3 regions of the Streptomyces sp. 135 genome follow, and region 1 is predicted to be linked to each of the others. Evidence: riboswitches for the same ligand, from Rfam matches in the RefSeq annotation. Region 1 holds a riboswitch; each other region holds the start of a gene.
The links. Region 1 has a riboswitch for cobalamin ahead of KKZ08_RS14275 (CbtB-domain containing protein). Riboswitches for the same ligand answer to the same signal wherever they lie in the genome.
Positions count from the first base shown of each region.

Region 2: linked by a shared signal. The riboswitch ahead of KKZ08_RS10705 (ABC transporter substrate-binding protein) and the one ahead of KKZ08_RS14275 (CbtB-domain containing protein) in region 1 are both predicted to bind cobalamin.
Region 3: linked by a shared signal. The riboswitch ahead of KKZ08_RS25625 (ribonucleoside-diphosphate reductase subunit alpha) and the one ahead of KKZ08_RS14275 (CbtB-domain containing protein) in region 1 are both predicted to bind cobalamin.

Region 1 is NZ_CP075691.1:3,187,687-3,193,552, forward strand. Features, by position in the region: gene KKZ08_RS14265 (glycoside hydrolase family 6 protein) at 1-462, opposite strand, end outside; gene KKZ08_RS14270 (GAF and ANTAR domain-containing protein) at 599-1,357, shown strand; cobalamin riboswitch at 1,718-1,841, shown strand; gene KKZ08_RS14275 (CbtB-domain containing protein) at 1,874-2,095, shown strand; gene KKZ08_RS14280 (CbtA family protein) at 2,119-2,904, shown strand; partial or broken gene KKZ08_RS14285 (class F sortase) at 2,922-3,582, opposite strand; gene KKZ08_RS14290 (hypothetical protein) at 3,599-4,150, opposite strand; gene KKZ08_RS14295 (HAD-IIA family hydrolase) at 4,273-5,052, opposite strand; gene KKZ08_RS14300 (2-aminoethylphosphonate ABC transporter substrate-binding protein) at 5,127-5,866, opposite strand, start outside.
Region 2 is NZ_CP075691.1:2,366,831-2,372,696, reverse strand. Features, by position in the region: gene KKZ08_RS10725 (alpha/beta fold hydrolase) at 1-464, shown strand, start outside; gene KKZ08_RS10720 (haloacid dehalogenase-like hydrolase) at 461-1,591, opposite strand; gene KKZ08_RS10715 (helix-turn-helix domain-containing protein) at 1,810-2,673, shown strand; gene KKZ08_RS10710 (VOC family protein) at 2,670-3,158, shown strand; cobalamin riboswitch at 3,166-3,352, shown strand; gene KKZ08_RS10705 (ABC transporter substrate-binding protein) at 3,436-4,446, shown strand; gene KKZ08_RS10700 (iron chelate uptake ABC transporter family permease subunit) at 4,473-5,468, shown strand; gene KKZ08_RS10695 (ABC transporter ATP-binding protein) at 5,465-5,866, shown strand, end outside.
Region 3 is NZ_CP075691.1:5,634,355-5,640,220, reverse strand. Features, by position in the region: gene KKZ08_RS25640 (DUF3311 domain-containing protein) at 1-102, shown strand, start outside; gene KKZ08_RS25635 (sodium:solute symporter) at 99-1,727, shown strand; gene KKZ08_RS25630 (GNAT family N-acetyltransferase) at 1,805-2,308, shown strand; cobalamin riboswitch at 2,360-2,500, shown strand; partial or broken gene KKZ08_RS25625 (ribonucleoside-diphosphate reductase subunit alpha) at 2,633-4,991, shown strand; gene KKZ08_RS25620 (ribonucleotide-diphosphate reductase subunit beta) at 4,991-5,866, shown strand, end outside.

The DNA of each region.
Region 1 (5,866 bases):
GACCTGGTCGACGAAGGCGCGGTACGCGTTGCCGTCGGCCGCGCCGCCCCCCGAGTACTGGCCGCAGTCGCGGTGCGGAATGTTGTAGAGGACCAGCAGGGCGTCCCGATCCGCCTTCTCGGCGGCCTCGGTGAAGCCGCGGGCCTGTTCCTCGGCGCTCTCCGGGACGATCCACTCGGACACCGGCTGCTCGGCGATCCGCCGGATCAGCTCGGCCTCGTCCTTCTTGCCGTCCTTCTCGTACGAGGCGACCTGCTTGGCCGCGGTCCCCTCCGGGTTGACCCAGTACGGGTCCTTGCTCTTCGGCTGCTGCTCCGGAGGCCGGCCCGACGTCTTCTCCTCCGGGTCACCACCGGAGGAGGAGCACGCGGAAAGGAGCAGCGCGGCCCCCGCGAGCGCCACCCCCGTCCGCACCCCCCGGGCCGCGAGACCATGTCCGCGGCGGGTGTCTTTGCGGTACATCCACTCCCCCTTGGGCGCACTGTCCGTATCTCAATCCTGACATACGGTCCTTTGCCCCACGAGTGCTGTCACCAAGGGCCGTTACCGTGCGCGTCGGCAGGGTAGGCAGAGCGTGCGGAGAGGGGAGGAGAGGGCCATGGGGGACCACCCATGCGAACTGCGGCTCGCGGAGATCCTGGTGGAGAGCGCGGACACGCTGGCCGACGATTTCGACCCCGAGGGCTATCTGCGGCGGCTCTCGGACCACTCCGTGGAACTGCTCGGCGCGCAGGGCGCGGGCGTGATGTACACCGGCGGGGGCGGCGGGGTCCGCCTCATCACCGGGAGCAGGCGGCCGGCGGCGGTGCGCGCCCTGTTGGCGGCGCAGCACCGGGGCGGTCCGTGTCTCGAGGGCTTCGGGACGGGCAGGCCCGTGCCGCCGGTCCGGATCGACCGCGCCGAAGTGGCGTCCCGGTGGCCCGCGTTCGCCGAACGGGCCGGTGAGCACGGCGTCACGGCGACGTTCACGGTGCCGCTGCGGCACCGCGGCCCGGTCCTCGGGGTACTCAACGTCTTCGTGTCGCAGGCGCACGGGACGGAGCCCGCCGAGCGGGAGCTGCGGCTGCTGCGGGTGCTCGCGGACGCCGCGGCGGTGGGCCTGCACAACCACCGCACGCACACGCGGTACCGCACGCTGTCCGCACAGCTACAGGGCGCGCTGGACAGCCGTATCCGCATCGAACAGGCCAAAGGCGTCCTGGCCGAGCGCTGGAACACGGGGGTGGACGAGGCTTTTGAGGCGCTGCGGTGTTACGCGCGCAGGGAGAGCCGGCTCATCGACGTGGTCGCCGCGCAGGTGATCGAGGGAACCCTCGGCGTCGAGGAGCTGCGGCAGGTGCGGCCCGGGCGGTCCTGAGAGGGCGGGCCGGGCCACGGAGGGGTGCGGGGCCCACCGCGTGGCCACTTGGCGCCGTCCGTCGCAGGGCCGCCTCTAGGCCGCCGCGCGCATTCGCCCTAGAGTCTCTTGCACGGCCCAAGCCCCTGGCCTTGCGGGTCGTTCCGGAATCCGGGACCACCCGTGCACCTCCCGCGCCGGCGCCGGGTTCCTCCCGCAGCTCGTGCGCGCGCGGTCGAGGACCAGCCCGGTCGGCGGCTCCCCGGGGGGGGGAGCGGGTCGCCGATCGGGCCAGGTGAGCCCGGCGGCCGGTGGAACCGCCCCGGACCCGGCGGGGTGTTGACAGGGACGCGACGCGCTGGGACTCTCCGTGACGACAAGTCCATACATCGAGGCGACGGTTGACAGGAACCCGGTGCGAATCCGGGACGGTCCCGCCACTGTGACCGCGTACGCACGCTCGTACGCGGAAGTCAGGAACTGAGCCGTCGTCCTCCTGCCATGGGGCGTGGAAACCCCAGAAGGAGGCCCACCGGTATGTCCCTGCACTCCGCAGCTCCGCACACCGACACCACGGCGAGCCAGGCCGCCGTGACGCAGACCCGCGACTGGCTGATCGCATCGGCCGCCGCGGTCATCGCGCTCATCGCGCTGTACGCCGTGTTCATGGACAACGGCTCGCTGATCTCGGCGACCGGCGACTACCTCCACGAGTTCGCGCACGACGGCCGGCACCTCTTCGGCGCCCCGTGCCACTGACCGGGCGGACGGACACGAGCACCATGCCCACATCACCCGTACTCCCGCTGCTCGGACGCGGCCTGGTGGCGGGAGGAGCGGCGGGCCTCGCCGCCGGCCTCTTCTCCCTGCTGCTCGCCGAGCCCCTGATGGACCGCGCGATCCGCGCCGAGGAGAGACGCTCGGCCGCCGAGGAGCACGCGCACGGCGCGGCGCAGGCCATCCAGCACCACGAGGAGCTGTTCAGCCGCTCCACCCAGCACGGCGGCCTGGTCGTGACCGCGGTCGTCGCGGGCCTTGCCCTCGGCGTGCTGGTCGCCGTCGCGTACGCCGCGGTGCACCGGCGGGATCCGCGCGCGCTGCCGTGGCCGCGCGCGCTGGCCTTCTGCGGCGCGGCCTTCCTCGCGGTCTCGCTCCTGCCCGGGATCCGCTATCCGGCGAACCCGCCGGGCGTCGGCGACGCGGGCACCGTCGGCGACCGCCAGGCGCTCTGGCTCGCCTCGGTCGCCATCGGCGTGCTCGGCATGTTCCTCGTGCGCCAGGTGTACGTGCGCCTCGTCGCGCGTCCCGAACCGGTGCGGCACATCGCGACGGCGCTCACCGCGGTCGCCGTCCTCCTTGCGCTCTTCCTGCTGCCGGGCAACCCCGACCCGGTGCCGGTCGAGGCGTCGCTGCTGTGGGAGTTCCGCATGCTGTCGCTCGCCTCGCACGCCCTGCTGTGGGCGGTGTTCGCGGCGGTCTTCGGCGCCCTGGGGGTGCGCGCGGCGGCCCGGAGCGCCGTCGAGGTGACCGCTCCGGCCCCGTCACCGGCCGGGCAGCGGGTCGCCTGACGGGGGCGGCGCCGGGTCTAGCGCCGCACTCCCGTGAGGTACGCCGAGACGATCACGTTCGCCGTGTAGGTGCGGGTGGCCCGGTCGAAGGTGCCGCCGCAGGTGATGAGGCGCAGTTCGGCGCGGCCCTCCTCGTGGGGGCCGTAGGCCTTCTTCGCGTCGAAGCGGTCGCTGGTGACGACCTGGACGTCGTCGATCGTGAACTGTGCGACGGTGCCGTCGTCGCGGGTCACCTCGATCTTCTCGCCGGGGCGCGCCGCGCTGAGGTCGTAGAAGACGGCCGGGTCCGTCTCGGTGTCGACGTGGCCGACGAAGAGGGCCGCGCCGGGGGCGCCGGGGCGGGTGCCGCCGCCGTACCAGCCGACGGCGTCCGCCTCGGCGAACGGCGGCGGGTCGATCGCGCCGCGGGCGTCCAGGCCGCGGGCGGTCACCGGGGCGCCGATCTTCAGGGACGGCACTCGACGCGCGCCGGGCGGGCGCCAACGGCTCGTGGGCGGGCGGCAGTTCGACCGCGTGGGGGCGGCCGACCGCCGCCACGTCGCCGGTCGCGGGCCCCGAAAGGCCGCCGGGCAGGCTCGTGAGGCCGCTGCCCCACAGCGCGAGGCCCACCAGGAGGACCGCCCAGGCGACGCCGGTCAGCAGGCGTCCGGACCCGGACGGGCGTTCGCCGCCGGACACGCTCACGTCCCGCCCGTCACTCGGAGCGGCGCCGGCGGACGCTGCGGAAGGCCACGGCGACCGCCGCGACGCCCGCGAGGATCAGGCCGATCACGGCGTGCCGGGTGCCGGGTCCCGCCTCGTCGGCCCCGTCGGCCTCCGCGGACACCGTCGAGGTGAGGTGGGCGGTGCCGCCGCCCCCGGCGCGCACCGGGGCGGCGGGCTCCGGGTTCCGCTGGTTGATCCGGACCGTGCCGGTGCCCTGGTGGGGGTGGCCGTCGCAGATGACGGTGACGTCGTACGAACCGGAGAGGCCGCCCCGGATCTCGGCGTTGCCGTGCAGCGCGTCCTTCCCGCCCCGGCCGGTGAGCTTCGCGTCCCCCTCGAAGGCACCGGACCCGGCCGTCCCGCTGCTGCCCTCACAGCCCGAGACGCGCACCTCGACGGTGGCGCCGGCCTGAGCGTCGGCCGGGGTGACCTCGGCCTGTACGGCACCGTCCTCGTGGGCCCGGGCCGCGCCGACGGGCAGGGCGAGCGCCAGGACGACGGCCGCACCCGCCCCACGAAGAGCAAGGGATCGTATACACATCGTGAACCTCCTGTCCTTCGAGGTTCACGCGCGGTGACGCTCTTCGCATCCCGGTACGGGGCCAAACGGGCGGGGGCCCGGGCCCCGCACCGGCGAGGGGGCGGGGTCGCGGGCCGTGGGGGTCAGACGCGGTCGACCAGGTCGGCGATGGAGTCCACGACGGTGGACGGCCGGAAGGGGTACTTGTCGATGTCGCGCCGCGACGTCAGGCCGGTGAGCACCAGGAACGTCTCCATGCCCGCTTCGAGACCGGCGAGGACGTCGGTGTCCATGCGGTCGCCGATCATCGCGCTGGTCTCCGAGTGGGCCCCGATGGCGTTCAGCCCCGTCCGCATCATCAGCGGATTCGGCTTGCCCGCGAAGTACGGGTTCTTGCCGGTCGCCTTGGTGATCAGCGCGGCGACGGCGCCGGTGGCGGGCAGCGGGCCCTCGGTGGAGGGGCCGGTCTCGTCGGGGTTGGTGCAGATGAAGCGGGCCCCGCCGTTGATGAGGCGCACCGCCTTGGTCATGGCCTCGAAGGAGTAGGTGCGGGTCTCGCCGAGCACCACGTAGTCCGGGTCGTGGTCGGTCAGGACGTACCCGATGTCGTGCAGGGCCGTGGTCAGGCCCGCCTCGCCGATGACGTAGGCCGTGCCGCCGGGGCGCTGGTCGTCCAGGAACTTGGCGGTGGCGAGCGCGGAGGTCCAGATGTTCTCGACGGGCACTTCGAGGCCCATGCGGGTCAGCCGGGCCTGGAGGTCGCGCGCGGTGTAGATGGAGTTGTTCGTCAGCACCAGGAAGGGCTTGCCGGAGTCGCGCAGCTTCTTGATGAACGCGTCGGCACCGGGGATCGGGACGCCCTCGTGAATGAGTACGCCGTCCATGTCGGTGAGCCACGATTCGATGGGCTTGCGCTCTGCCATGAGGTGCACTCCTGCGGTGTACGGGTTGGCTGGGGCGCCGGGACAGCGCTGTGCCGACGCCCCCCACCCTACGATCAGCTGCCGATGGCCGACTTCCAGTCCTCCACGTAGCTCCGGAGGTTCTCCGAAATGTCCGCCCAGTCCGGCTCCAAGATCTCGACGCCGTCCATGATCTTGTCGAGGGCGACCGCGTTGGCGTCGGTGGCCTTGACGTCCTTGCGGGCCGCGAAGCCGCCGCCGACCTCGCTCACCTGCCGCTGCGCATCCTGGCTGAGCAGATGGTCGAGGAGCTTCTTCGCGTTGGCGCCGTGCGGGGCCTTGTCGACGAGTCCGGCCGCGTAGGGCAGGGCGAAGGTGGTCGGTTCGCCGCCTTCCTTGGCGGGGAACCAGATCTTGAGGTTCGGCATGTCCTTGGACTGGGCGTAGTTCATCTGGACGTCGCCGTTGGCGGCGAGCAGTTCGCCCTTGTCGACCTTGGGCGCCAGTTTGCCGGTGGAGGCGGAGGGGCCGACGTTGTTGGTCTGGAGCTTCTTCAGGTACGCCATCGCGGGCTCGCGGCCGCCGAAGTCGTGCATGGCCTTGATGAGCACGGCGGTGCCGTCGCCCGCGACGCCGGGCGTGGAGTACTGCACCTTGCCCTTGTACGCGCTGCCGGTCAGGTCCTCCCACGTCTTGGGGGCCTTGCCGCCCGGCAGCTCCTTCTTGTTGTGGATGAAGCCGAAGTAGTTGTTGACGACGGAGGTCCACTTGCCGTCGGCGGCCTTGTCGGCGCCGTCGACCTCTTCGGACCCCTTGGGCTTGTACGCCTTCAACA
Region 2 (5,866 bases), 820 kb from region 1:
GGTTCCGCGCGTACGGCCCGCGGCGCGCCCCCGGTCTGCTCCTCGGCGAGCTGCTGATCGCCGCGACGGCGACCGTGCTCGGCCGCTGGCCCGGCGCCCGCCTCGGCTTCGGCGGCAACCAGCCCAAGGGCGTCATGCGGGACTGGGCGCACCAGGGGCTCACCGGCCGCTACGCCCCCAAGGGCTCCGTGCTCGACTACGAAGCGGCCCTGGCCGCCCTGGACCTGCCCGTCCTCGCCGTCTCCGTCGAGCACGACACCCTCGCCCCCGCCACCGCCCTCGACCACCTGCTCGGCAAGGTCCCCCGGGCCCGCCTCACCCGGCGCCACTACACCGCGCGGGAGGCGGGCGCCCGCCTCGACCACTTCGCCTGGACGAAGGCGGGCGGGGCGCTCGCCAAGCAGGTGGCGGCGTGGACGGCGGCCGAAGAGCGCCCCGGCCGGGGCCGGCCGCCCGGCGGCTAGCGGATCTGCTCGGGGGTGACCGTCAACCACCGCTTGTCGGCGGTCACCTTCTGGCCCAGCTCGCGCTGCCGCCCGGCGTTCTTCTTCTTCATCCCGTCGAGCTGCTTCATGTACGCGTCCTTGCGGTTGACCCAGACGCGTACGCCGCCGTGCTCCACGTCCGCCGAGTGGAACAGCATCGGACCGTCGCTGACCGGGGTGTCACCGGCGACGAGGACCGGCTTGCGCCACTCGTCGATGTACGTGTTGATCGCGGCCGGCTTGCCCTCGTACCAGGTCAGCGGGGCCCACAGCTTGGGCGTGAGCTCGCGCCCCGCGAGCTTCGCCCGGTCCTTCTCGCCGAAGCGGCCCTCGGCGATCTCCTTGCGGGAACTGGTCACCGCGCCCGTCCCGCGATCCTTGAGCAGCATCGACACCCCGATGACGTTCCGCGGCTTCACGCCGTAGCCGTACTTCGGGTCGGCGAGGACCATCCGCACCAGGTCCTCGCCTGCCGCGCTGACCACGTACACCTCGATGCCGTGCGCGCGCAGCGTCTTGTAGAGCTGCCGCATGCCGTTCGACAGCTCGGGCGGCTTCACCTCGGTCCTGGTGACCTTCCCGTCCTCGTAGTACTCCGCGGGGATCGGCTTCTCGTACGCCAGCAACTCATCGACGTACCCCTTGAGCTCCTTCAGCGTGAACCCGGAGAAGATCTGCGCGGCCCACGGGTAGCAGACCTGGTCGTCCACCTCGCACAGCCGGTTGTAGTAGCTGTAGAGGCTCTCCTTGTGCGTCGCCGTGTCCTTGAACGGGATGACCTTCAGGGACGGGTCCATGGTCTTGCGGGTCAGCACGCCCTTCATCTCCAGGAAGGGCAGCAGCGACTCCTCCAGGTCATTGCGGTACGAGGTGTTGTCCGCGTCGAAGACGGCGTACGCGCCCTTGTGGTCGTTCGCGGCGATGACCTTGCCGAGTTTCTTGGCGACCGGCTCCGGCCAGTGCGACAGCTCGCGGGCGGTGGCGGCCGAGGTGTCGGCCGCCGTCGCCTCACCGGCGGGCCACAGCGCGCCGCCCGCGATCACGGCGGCGACGAGCGCCCCCACGCCACCGATGAGGGCCCGCTTGTTCCTGGCTCGTACTGCCATGTTTCCCGTGTCCCGCCGTTCCTGAGTGCGATGCGCGGCCCCGTCCGGAGCGGCGCGCCATGCTATGGGCCCGGCCACGGGATTCCCATGATCGAAGTCACCGGGGCGGACGGGCATGGGGGGCGCGGTGACGGGTAGCGGACAGGGGCGTCGGCGGGCGCGTGCGGGCCGGGGCGAGGCCTCGGCGGTGGAGGCCGGGGCGTCGCATACTGGACCGCATGGGCTCCCGTGAGTTCGTGCGGGCCGTTCCCCGGCTCGACGGCATGGTCGTCTCGGCGGTCGGCTACCGCACCGCGGGGCAGCGGCTCGCCCTGCACCGGGGCCTGCCGTCGCCGTACCTGACGGTGATCTTCTCCCTGGACGGGGCCATCGCCACCGGTGGTACGCCGGCCCAGGCGACCGGCGCGGACGCGGTCCGCACCGACATCATCGTGGGCGGCCTCCACCAGAGCCCCGCCTACGTCGTCCAGCCCGAGCACGAGGCCGGCGTCCAGCTCGCCGTGCACCCGCTGGCGGCCCGCGCGCTCCTCGGCCTGCCCGCCGGTGAGCTTGCCGGACAGCTCGTCGTCGGCGGCACCGACGTGCTCGGCGCGGGCGCCGCCGAGGTCCGTGAGCGGCTGTGCGCCCTGGAGGCCTGGGAGGACCGCTTCGCCGTCCTCGCCGACTACCTGAGGCGGCGCGCGGACCGGCCCGCCGGAGCCGTGCGCCCCGAGGTCGCCGAGGCCTGGGCCTGGCTCGCCCGGCACCGCGGCGCCGGCACCCTCGGCGGCCTGTCCCGGCACGTCGCCCTCAGCGAGCGCCGCCTGACCGCCCTCTTCCGTGCCGAGACCGGGCTGAGCCCCAAGCAGGCCGCGCGCCTGATGCGCTTCCAGCACGCCAAGGCGGCCGTGACCCGCGCCGTCGCGGCGGGCGACCCGCCGGACCTCGCCCGGGTCGCCGCCGACACGGGCTACTACGACCACTCCCACCTCGTACGGGACTTCCGGCAGTACACGGGGGTGAGCCCCACGGGCTGGCTGGCCGAGGAGTGCCGGAATATCCAAGCCGGGGCGCACGCCGGAGGCGAAGAGTGGCAGACATGAACACCACACCTGACACCACACGTGACACCACACCTGATACCGCGCCTGACACCACACACCACGAGCCGCTCACCACCACCCCCGCCCCCACGACCTGGCCGTGCCTCCAGGCGCAGGACGCCCCCGCCCTGATCGACTTCCTCGTCGACACCGTCGGCTTCCTGCGCACGGCCGTGTACGAGGACGGCGGCCGCGTCGTCCACGCCCAGCTCGACTGGCCCGAGGGAGGCGGCGTCATGCTCGGCTCGTACGACCCCGGGACGGCCGCCGAGACCTGCGGGAAGCCAGGCACCTCCGGCGCCTACGTCGTGACCGACCGGGTGGACGACCTGTACCACCGCCTCCGCGAGGCGGGCGTGAAGATCACCGGAGACATCGAGGACAAGCCGTACGGCAGCCGCGAGTTCGGTATCCGGGACCCCGAGGGAAACCGCTGGTCCTTCGGCACCTACCGGGGCGAGCCGAGGCCGGGCCCGGGCCGGTGAAGGCGCGTGATAACTTGCGCAAGCCAGTCAAACCCACACCTGGGCCAGGGAATCCGGTGGAAATCCGGAACTGACGCGCAGCGGTGAGGGGGACGGGCGGGGCCACGGCCACTGGGCGTCTTCGGACGCCTGGGAAGGCGCCCCGTCCGGTTCGATCCCGAGTCCGAAGACCTGCTGGCGCCTCCGCTCGCACACCGGGCGGCGGAGGCCGTGACGCAGACCAGGCTCCGCGTATGAGCCGTGACACTCAAGGGATCGCGTGTCCTCGACAGCCCGTATGTCCGCCGTGCTCTGTACCGCACTGCTCGCGCTCACCGCCTGCGGCGGAGGCTCCGCCCAGAAGTCCGCGGGCAAGAGCGCCGACGGCTACCCCGTCACCGTCGCCTCCTGCGGCAAGGAGGCCGAGGTCCAGGCCCCGCCGAAGCGCGCCGTCTCCCTCGACCAGGGCTCCACGGAGATCCTGCTCTCCCTCGGCCTCGCCGACCGCATGGCGGGCACCGGCACCTGGACCGACCCCGTCCCGAAGCACCTGGAGAAGGAGAACGCGAAGGTCGAGCGGCTCGCCGACCGCTATCCCGCCCTGGAGAAGGTCCTCTCCAAGGAGCCGGACTTCGTCAGCGCCTCCTTCCTCTACACCGTGGGCAAGGGCGGCGTCGCCGACCGCGCGAAGTTCACCGAACTCGGCGTGCCCGTCTACGTATCGCCCACCGACTGCGCGGGCAAGGACAACGACGGCGGCGGCGACGGCAAACGCGTCAAGACCCTCACCATGGACACCGTCTACGGCGAAGTACGCGACCTCGCCCAGGTGTTCGGCGTCGAGAAGCGCGGCGAGAAGCTGATCGCGGACCTGAAGGGCCGCGTCGCGAAGGCCACGAAGGACATCGACGCGTCCGGTGTCTCGCTCCTGTACTGGTTCGCCAACTCCGACGCCCCGTACATGGCGGGCTGCTGCGGCGCCCCCGGCATCATCACCCGCGAACTCGGCGCGAAGAACGTCTTCGACGACACCCGCGAGGAGTGGCCCCAGATCAACTGGGAGACCGTCGCCGACCGCGACCCCGACGTCCTCGTCATCGGCGACCTCACCCGCAAGTCGCAGTCCGCGGAGAGCGCCGCGGCGAAGATCAGGTTCCTGGAGTCCAACCCCGCGACCAAGAACCTCACCGCCGTCAAGAAGAAGCGCTACGTACTCCTCAGCGGCCAGGCCATGAACCCCACGATCCGCACGGTCGACGGCATCGAGCAAGTGGCCGCCGGGCTGCGGAAGTTCGGGCTGGCGAAGTGAGCCCGGCCGCCCCCGCCCGGCAGGGGCTGCTGTGGCTGGCCGGCGGCGCCGCGCTGGTCCTCTCGGTGGCGGTCGCCGTCACCATCGGCCCCGCCGACATCTCGGTCCCCGACGTGTTCTCGGCGCTCGCCGCGCACCTCGGCTGGGGCGAGGCACACCTCACCCCCATCAGGGACGGCATCGTCTGGAACCTGCGGCTGCCCCGCACCCTGCTCGCCGCGGTCTGCGGCGCGGGCCTCGCGGTCTGCGGCGCGGTCATGCAGTCCCTGCTCCGCAACCCCCTCGCGGACCCCTTCGTGCTCGGCGTGTCGTCCGGGGCGTCCACCGGAGCGGTCGCGGTCGTCGTCCTCGGCGTCGGCGGGGGAGCGCTGTCGATCTCGGCGGGTGCCTTCGTGGGCGCGCTCTGCTCGTTCGCGCTCGTCCTCCTGCTGAGCCACACACTCGGCGGCACGACGGACCGCGTCGTCCTGTCGGGCGTCGCCGCGATGCAGCTGTTCTCCGCGCTGACGTCGTTCGTCATCCTCACCGCGGGCGACGCGGAGACCACCCGCGGCGTGCTGTTCTGGCTGCTCGGCTCGCTCAGCGGGGCGGGCTGGACGGATGTGTGGCTCTGCGCGGCGGTCCTCGCCGCGGTGCTGCTCGTCTGCCTCGGCCACGCCCGTACGCTCGACGCCTTCGCCTTCGGGCAGGAGGCGGCGGCAACACTGGGCGTACGGGTGGCCCGCACCCGCCTGGTCCTGCTCTGCGTGACGGCGCTGCTGACCGCCGTCCTGGTCAGCTCGGCGGGCGCCATCGGCTTCGTGGGCCTGGTCCTGCCGCACGCGGCCCGCGCCTTCACCGGCTCGGGGCACGCCCGGCTGCTCCCGGTCACGGCGCTCACCGGCGCGGTGTTCCTGGTCTGGGTGGACACCCTGGCCCGAACGGCCCTGGACCCGCAGGAGGTCCCGGTGGGCGTCGTGACGTCACTCATCGGCGTACCGGCGTTCGTGGTGGTGCTGTACCGGACACGGAGGGCGACATGACGACGTACGAGGTGACGGCGGACGCCCGGGGCGGTCTGCGCGCCGACCGGGTCACCCGCGAGGCCGGCGGTCGGCTCGTCGTCGACGGCGTGAGCCTCGCCCCGCCGCCCGGCACCACGGTGGGCCTCCTCGGGCCCAACGGCTCCGGGAAATCCACGCTCCTACGCATCCTGGCCGGCGTCCTGGCTCCGGCCTCAGGAGTGGTCACCCTGGACGGCCACCCGCTGCCCGACACCCCGCGCCGCACGGTGGCACGCCGTATCGCGGTGGTAGAACAACACGCGACCACACAAACCGAGTTGACCGTACGAGACGTCGTACGCCTCGGCCGCATCCCGCACCGCCGCGCGTGGTCGGCCCCCACGCCCCACGACGAGCGGGCCGTGCGCGAGGCCCTG
Region 3 (5,866 bases), 2.4 Mb from region 1:
TACCAGATGCTGTGGGTCGTCATCTCCACGGTGCTCACGATGATCGCGTACAAGCTGTGGCAGCGTGACCAGCGCGCCCGCAAGGAAGGTGCGCGGTCATGAACGGCGGAGTCAACGGCGTCGCGCTCGCCGTCTTCATCTTCTTCTTCATAGCGGTCACGGTCATGGGCTTCCTGGCCGCCCGCTGGCGCAAGGCCGAGAACGACCAGAGCCTCGACGAATGGGGCCTCGGCGGCCGGTCGTTCGGCACCTGGGTCACCTGGTTCCTGCTCGGCGGTGACCTCTACACCGCGTACACCTTCGTGGCCGTCCCGGCGGCGATCTACGCGGCGGGCGCGGCCGGGTTCTTCGCGGTGCCCTACACCATCCTCGTCTACCCGCTGATCTTCACCTTCCTGCCGCGCCTGTGGTCGGTCTCGCACAAGCACGGCTATGTGACCACCTCGGACTTCGTGCGCGGGCGCTTCGGGTCGAAGGGGCTCTCGCTGGCCGTCGCGGTCACCGGCATCCTCGCCACGATGCCCTACATCGCGCTCCAACTCGTCGGCATCCAGGCCGTCCTCGACGTCATGGGCGTCGGCGGTGGCCCGGACACCAACTGGTTCATCAAGGACCTGCCGCTCCTGATCGCCTTCGCGGTGCTCGCCGCGTACACCTACTCGTCGGGGCTGCGCGCGCCCGCACTGATCGCGTTCGTGAAGGACGGGCTGATCTACCTCGTCATCGTCGTCGCGATCATCTACATCCCGATCAAACTGGGCGGCTTCGACGACATCTTCGCCAAGGCCGGTGACGCCTTCGCGCAGACCAACCCGACGACCGACAAGCCGCGCGGCGCGCTCGCGCCCGCCGAGGCCGGGCAGTGGACGTACGCCACGCTCGCGCTCGGCTCGGCCCTCGCGCTGTTCATGTACCCGCACTCGATCACGGCGACGCTCTCCTCCAAGAGCCGCGACGTGATCCGCCGCAACACCACCATCCTGCCGCTGTACTCACTGATGCTCGGCCTGCTGGCACTGCTCGGCTTCATGGCGATCGCGGCGGGCATCAAGGTGGACAACGGCCAGTTGGCCATCCCGCAGCTCTTCGAGACCATGTTCCCGGACTGGTTCACGGGCGTGGCCTTCGCGGCCATCGGCATCGGCGCGCTGGTCCCGGCGGCCATCATGTCGATCGCGGCCGCGAACCTCTTCACCCGCAACATCTACAAGGACTTCCTCAAGCCCGACGCGACGCCCGCGCAAGAGACCAAGGTCTCCAAGCTGGTCTCACTGCTGGTGAAGGTCGGCGCGCTCGCCTTCGTCCTCACCATGGACAAGACCGTCGCGATCAACTTCCAGCTGCTCGGCGGCATCTGGATCCTCCAGACGATGCCCGCGCTGGTCGGCGGCCTGTTCACCCGGTGGTTCCACCGCTGGGCGCTCCTCGCCGGCTGGGCGGTCGGCATGGTCTACGGCACGCTGGCGGCGTACGGCGTCGCGTCGCCGACGCAGAAGCACTTCGGCGGCTCCTCCGACACGATCCCCGGCATCGGCGAGATCGGCTACATCGGCCTCACCGCGTTCGTCCTGAACGTCATCGTCACCGTGGCCCTCACCTTCGTCCTGAAGGCGTTGAAGGCCCCGGACGGCATCGACGAGACCTCGCCCGGTGACTACACCGCGGACGCGGGCGACCCGGGTGTCATCCAGGAACTGCCCAAGGCCACCGCGGGCGCCGGGCACTGAGCCCATACCTACCCGCATCGACAGGGCCGCCGGAAATCCGGCGGCCTTTGTCGTACCCGTGTTGCACACTGCGCCTCATGGATACGACGACCATCACGATCAGGCAGGCCCGCCCCGAGGAGTACGAGGCGCTGGGCGCCCTCACCGCGCAGGCCTATCTCGACGACGGACACCTGGACTTCGGGGCGGAGGACCCCTATCTGGACGTGCTGCGCGACGTGGCGGCGCGCGCGGCCGCGGCGGAGGTCCTGGTGGCGGAGGCGGACGGGACCGTACTCGGCTGCGTCACCTACGTCCCCTCCGGCGGGCCCATGGCCGACATAGCGCGCGAGAGCGAGGCGGAGATCCGCATGCTGGCCGTCTCCTCCGAGGCGCGCGGCCGGGGCGCCGGCGAGACGCTCGTACGGGAGTGCGTGCGGCGCGCCAAGGAGGCGGGCCGCACCGGGCTCGTCCTGTCCACGCAGACGTCGATGCACGCCGCCCACCGGCTGTACGGGCGCCTCGGCTTCGTACGGACGCCCGAGCGCGACTGGCGGCCGATCGAGACCGTGCCGCTGCTCGCCTACGCGTTGACTCTCTGAGCCCACCCGACTCCCCCTGCGCACCGACACAAGATGTGGGGCCGCCTCAGGAACCCGACACAAGATGTATGCTCGTGCTCGCTGTCGCCGCAGGGGAATCCGGTGCAAGTCCGGAACTGTCCCGCAACGGTGCATGTGTACGCATTTTGCGTACGCGGAGTCCGAGGACCTGCCGACAGTGCACCCGTGCCGTCCGGCCCGGGTGCCGACCGTCCGGGCCTCGTGGAGTGGGCCGGTGGACGCGGTACGCCGCCCTGCCCGGGTGCGCCCGTGTGTGCCCGCCCCCCTCCTCCTGGCCCAGAGCCGAGCGAGGGAGTGCTCCACGTGACCATCGCGCCTGCCGAACCTGCGTCAGCGCCGTCGAGGCCGACCACCGAGGGTGCCGAGGGAACCGACGGGCCAGGGGCCGCGCTGCTGCGCACCCTGACCGATCTCACCGCCGACCTTCCCGACGCCGACCCCGGCCGGGTCGCCGCCGCCGCGCTGCGCGGCCGCTCCGCCAGGGCCGACGCCTCGGAGCTGCGGGAGCTCGCGACCGAGGCGGCCGCGGGGCTCATCGCCGAGGACCCGGCGTACTCGAAGCTGGCGGCCCGGCTCCTGTCGATCGGCATCCGCGAGGAGGCGGCGACGCAGGGCGTGCGCTCCTTCACCGACTCCGTGGCGGTCGGCCACCGCGAGGGCCTGATCGCCGACCGCACGGCCCAGTTCGTGACGGCGCACGCGGCCCGGCTCGACGCGCTGGTGGACACCGCGCTCGCCGACGGCGCCGACTTCCGCTTCGAGTACTTCGGCCTGCGCACCCTGCACAGCCGCTATCTGCTGCGCCATCCGATCACCCGGCAGGTCATCGAGACCCCGCAGCACTTCATGCTGCGCGTCGCGAGCGGCCTGGCCAAGGACGAGGGCGCCGCGGCCGTGGACGAGGTCGCCGCGCTGTACGGCCTGATGAGCCGCCTGGACTACCTGCCGTCCTCGCCGACGCTCTTCAACTCCGGCACCCGCCACCCGCAGATGTCCTCCTGCTACCTCCTCGACTCCCCGCTCGACGAGCTGGACTCGATCTACGACCGCTACCACCAGGTCGCGCGGCTCTCCAAGCACGCGGGCGGCATCGGACTCTCGTACTCCCGCATCCGTTCCCGGGGTTCGCTGATCCGCGGCACGAACGGGCACTCGAACGGCATCGTGCCGTTCCTGAAGACCCTGGACGCCTCGGTCGCCGCCGTGAACCAGGGCGGCCGGCGCAAGGGCGCGGCCGCGGTCTACCTGGAGACGTGGCACTCCGACATCGAGGAGTTCCTCGAACTGCGCGACAACACCGGTGAGGACGCGCGCCGCACGCACAACCTCAACCTCGCGCACTGGATCCCGGACGAGTTCATGCGCCGGGTCGCCGCCGACCAGGACTGGTCGCTGTTCTCCCCGGCCGACGTGCCCGAGCTCGTCGACCTGTGGGGCGAGGAGTTCGACGCCGCCTACCGCGGGGCCGAGGCCGCCGGGCTCGCGAAGAAGACCATCCCGGCCCGGGACCTGTACGGCCGCATGATGCGCACCCTCGCGCAGACCGGCAACGGCTGGATGACGTTCAAGGACGCCGCCAACCGCACCGCCAACCAGACGGCGGAGCCCGGCCACACCGTGCACTCCTCGAACCTCTGCACCGAGATCCTGGAGGTGACGGACGACGGCGAGACGGCGGTCTGCAACCTCGGCTCGGTGAACCTCGGCGCCTTCGTGGAGGACGGCGACCTCGCCTGGGACCGGCTCGACGAGACCGTCCGCACCGCCGTCACCTTCCTGGACCGCGTCGTCGACATCAACTTCTACCCGACCGAGCAGGCCGGGCGCTCCAACGCCAAGTGGCGCCCGGTCGGCCTCGGCGCGATGGGCCTCCAGGACGTCTTCTTCCAGCTGAAGCTGCCGTTCGACTCCCCCGAGGCGCGCGCCCTGTCCACCCGGATCGCCGAGCGGATCATGCTCGCCGCGTACGAGGCGTCGGCCGACCTCGCCGAGCGCGAGGGCCCGCTGCCCGCCTGGGAGAAGACCCGCACCGCGCGCGGCGTGCTGCACCCCGACCACTACGGCGTCGAGCTGACCTGGCCGGAGCGGTGGGCGGCCCTGCGCGCCCGTATCGCCACGACCGGCATGCGCAATTCGCTCCTGCTCGCCATCGCGCCGACCGCCACCATCGCGTCCATCGCGGGCGTGTACGAGTGCATCGAGCCGCAGGTCTCCAACCTCTTCAAGCGCGAGACGCTGTCCGGCTGGTGGACGTGAAGCGGCTCGGCCTGGACGCGAGGCGCTGCGCGAGGCCAACGGCTCGGTGCAGGGCTTCGGCTGGATCCCCGAGGACGTCCGCGCGCTCTACCGCACGGCCTGGGAGATCCCGCAGCGCGGCCTGATCGACATGGCCGCCGCGCGCACCCCGTTCCTCGACCAGGCGCAGTCCCTGAACCTGTTCCTGGAGACGCCGACCATCAGCAAGCTCTCCTCGATGTACGCGTACGCCTGGCAGCAGGGCCTGAAGACGACGTACTACCTGCGCTCGCGCCCCGCCACGCGCATCGCCCGCGCGGCCGGTGGCTCGAACGCCACCGCCGCCCCCGTACCCGCGCAGGTCACGGCCGAAGAGGCCGTCGCCTGCTCCCTGGAAAACCCCGAGTCCTGCGAGGCCTGCCAGTAATGTCCATTGCCAAGAACCTTCTCGACCCGGGCTTCGAGCTGACCCTGCGCCCCATGCGCTACCCGGACTTCTACGAGCGCTACCGGGACGCGATCAAGAACACCTGGACGGTGGAGGAGGTCGACCTCCACTCGGACGTCGCCGACCTGGCGAAGATGACGCCCGAGGAGCAGCACCTGATCGGCCGCCTCGTCGCGTTCTTCGCGACCGGTGACTCGATCGTCTCCAACAATCTGGTGCTGACGCTCTACAAGCACATCAACTCCCCCGAAGCGCGGCTCTACTTGAGCCGTCAGCTCTTCGAGGAGGCCGTGCACGTCCAGTTCTACCTGACGCTGCTCGACACCTATCTGCCCGACCCCGAGGACCGGGCGGCCGCGTTCGACGCGGTGGAGGAGATCCCCTCCATCCGGGAGAAGGCGCAGTTCTGCTTCAAGTGGATGGACTCGGTCGAGAAGCTGGACCGGCTGGAGACGCAGGCCGACCGCCGCCGCTTCCTGCTCAACCTGATCTGCTTCGCCGCGTGCATCGAGGGGCTCTTCTTCTACGGTGCCTTCGCGTACGTCTACTGGTTCCGCAGCCGAGGTCTGCTGCACGGCCTGGCCACCGGCACCAACTGGGTCTTCCGCGACGAGACGATGCACATGAGTTTCGCCTTCGACGTGGTGGACACGGTCCGCAAGGAGGAGCCCGAGCTCTTCGACGACGCGCTCCAGACGCAGGTCACGGACATGCTGAAGGAGGCCGTCGAGGCGGAGCTGCAGTTCGCGCGCGACCTGTGCGGGGACGGTCTGCCGGGCATGAACACCGACTCGATGCGCGCGTACCTGGAGTGCGTCGCCGACCAGCGCCTCCAGCGGCTCGGCTTCGCGCCG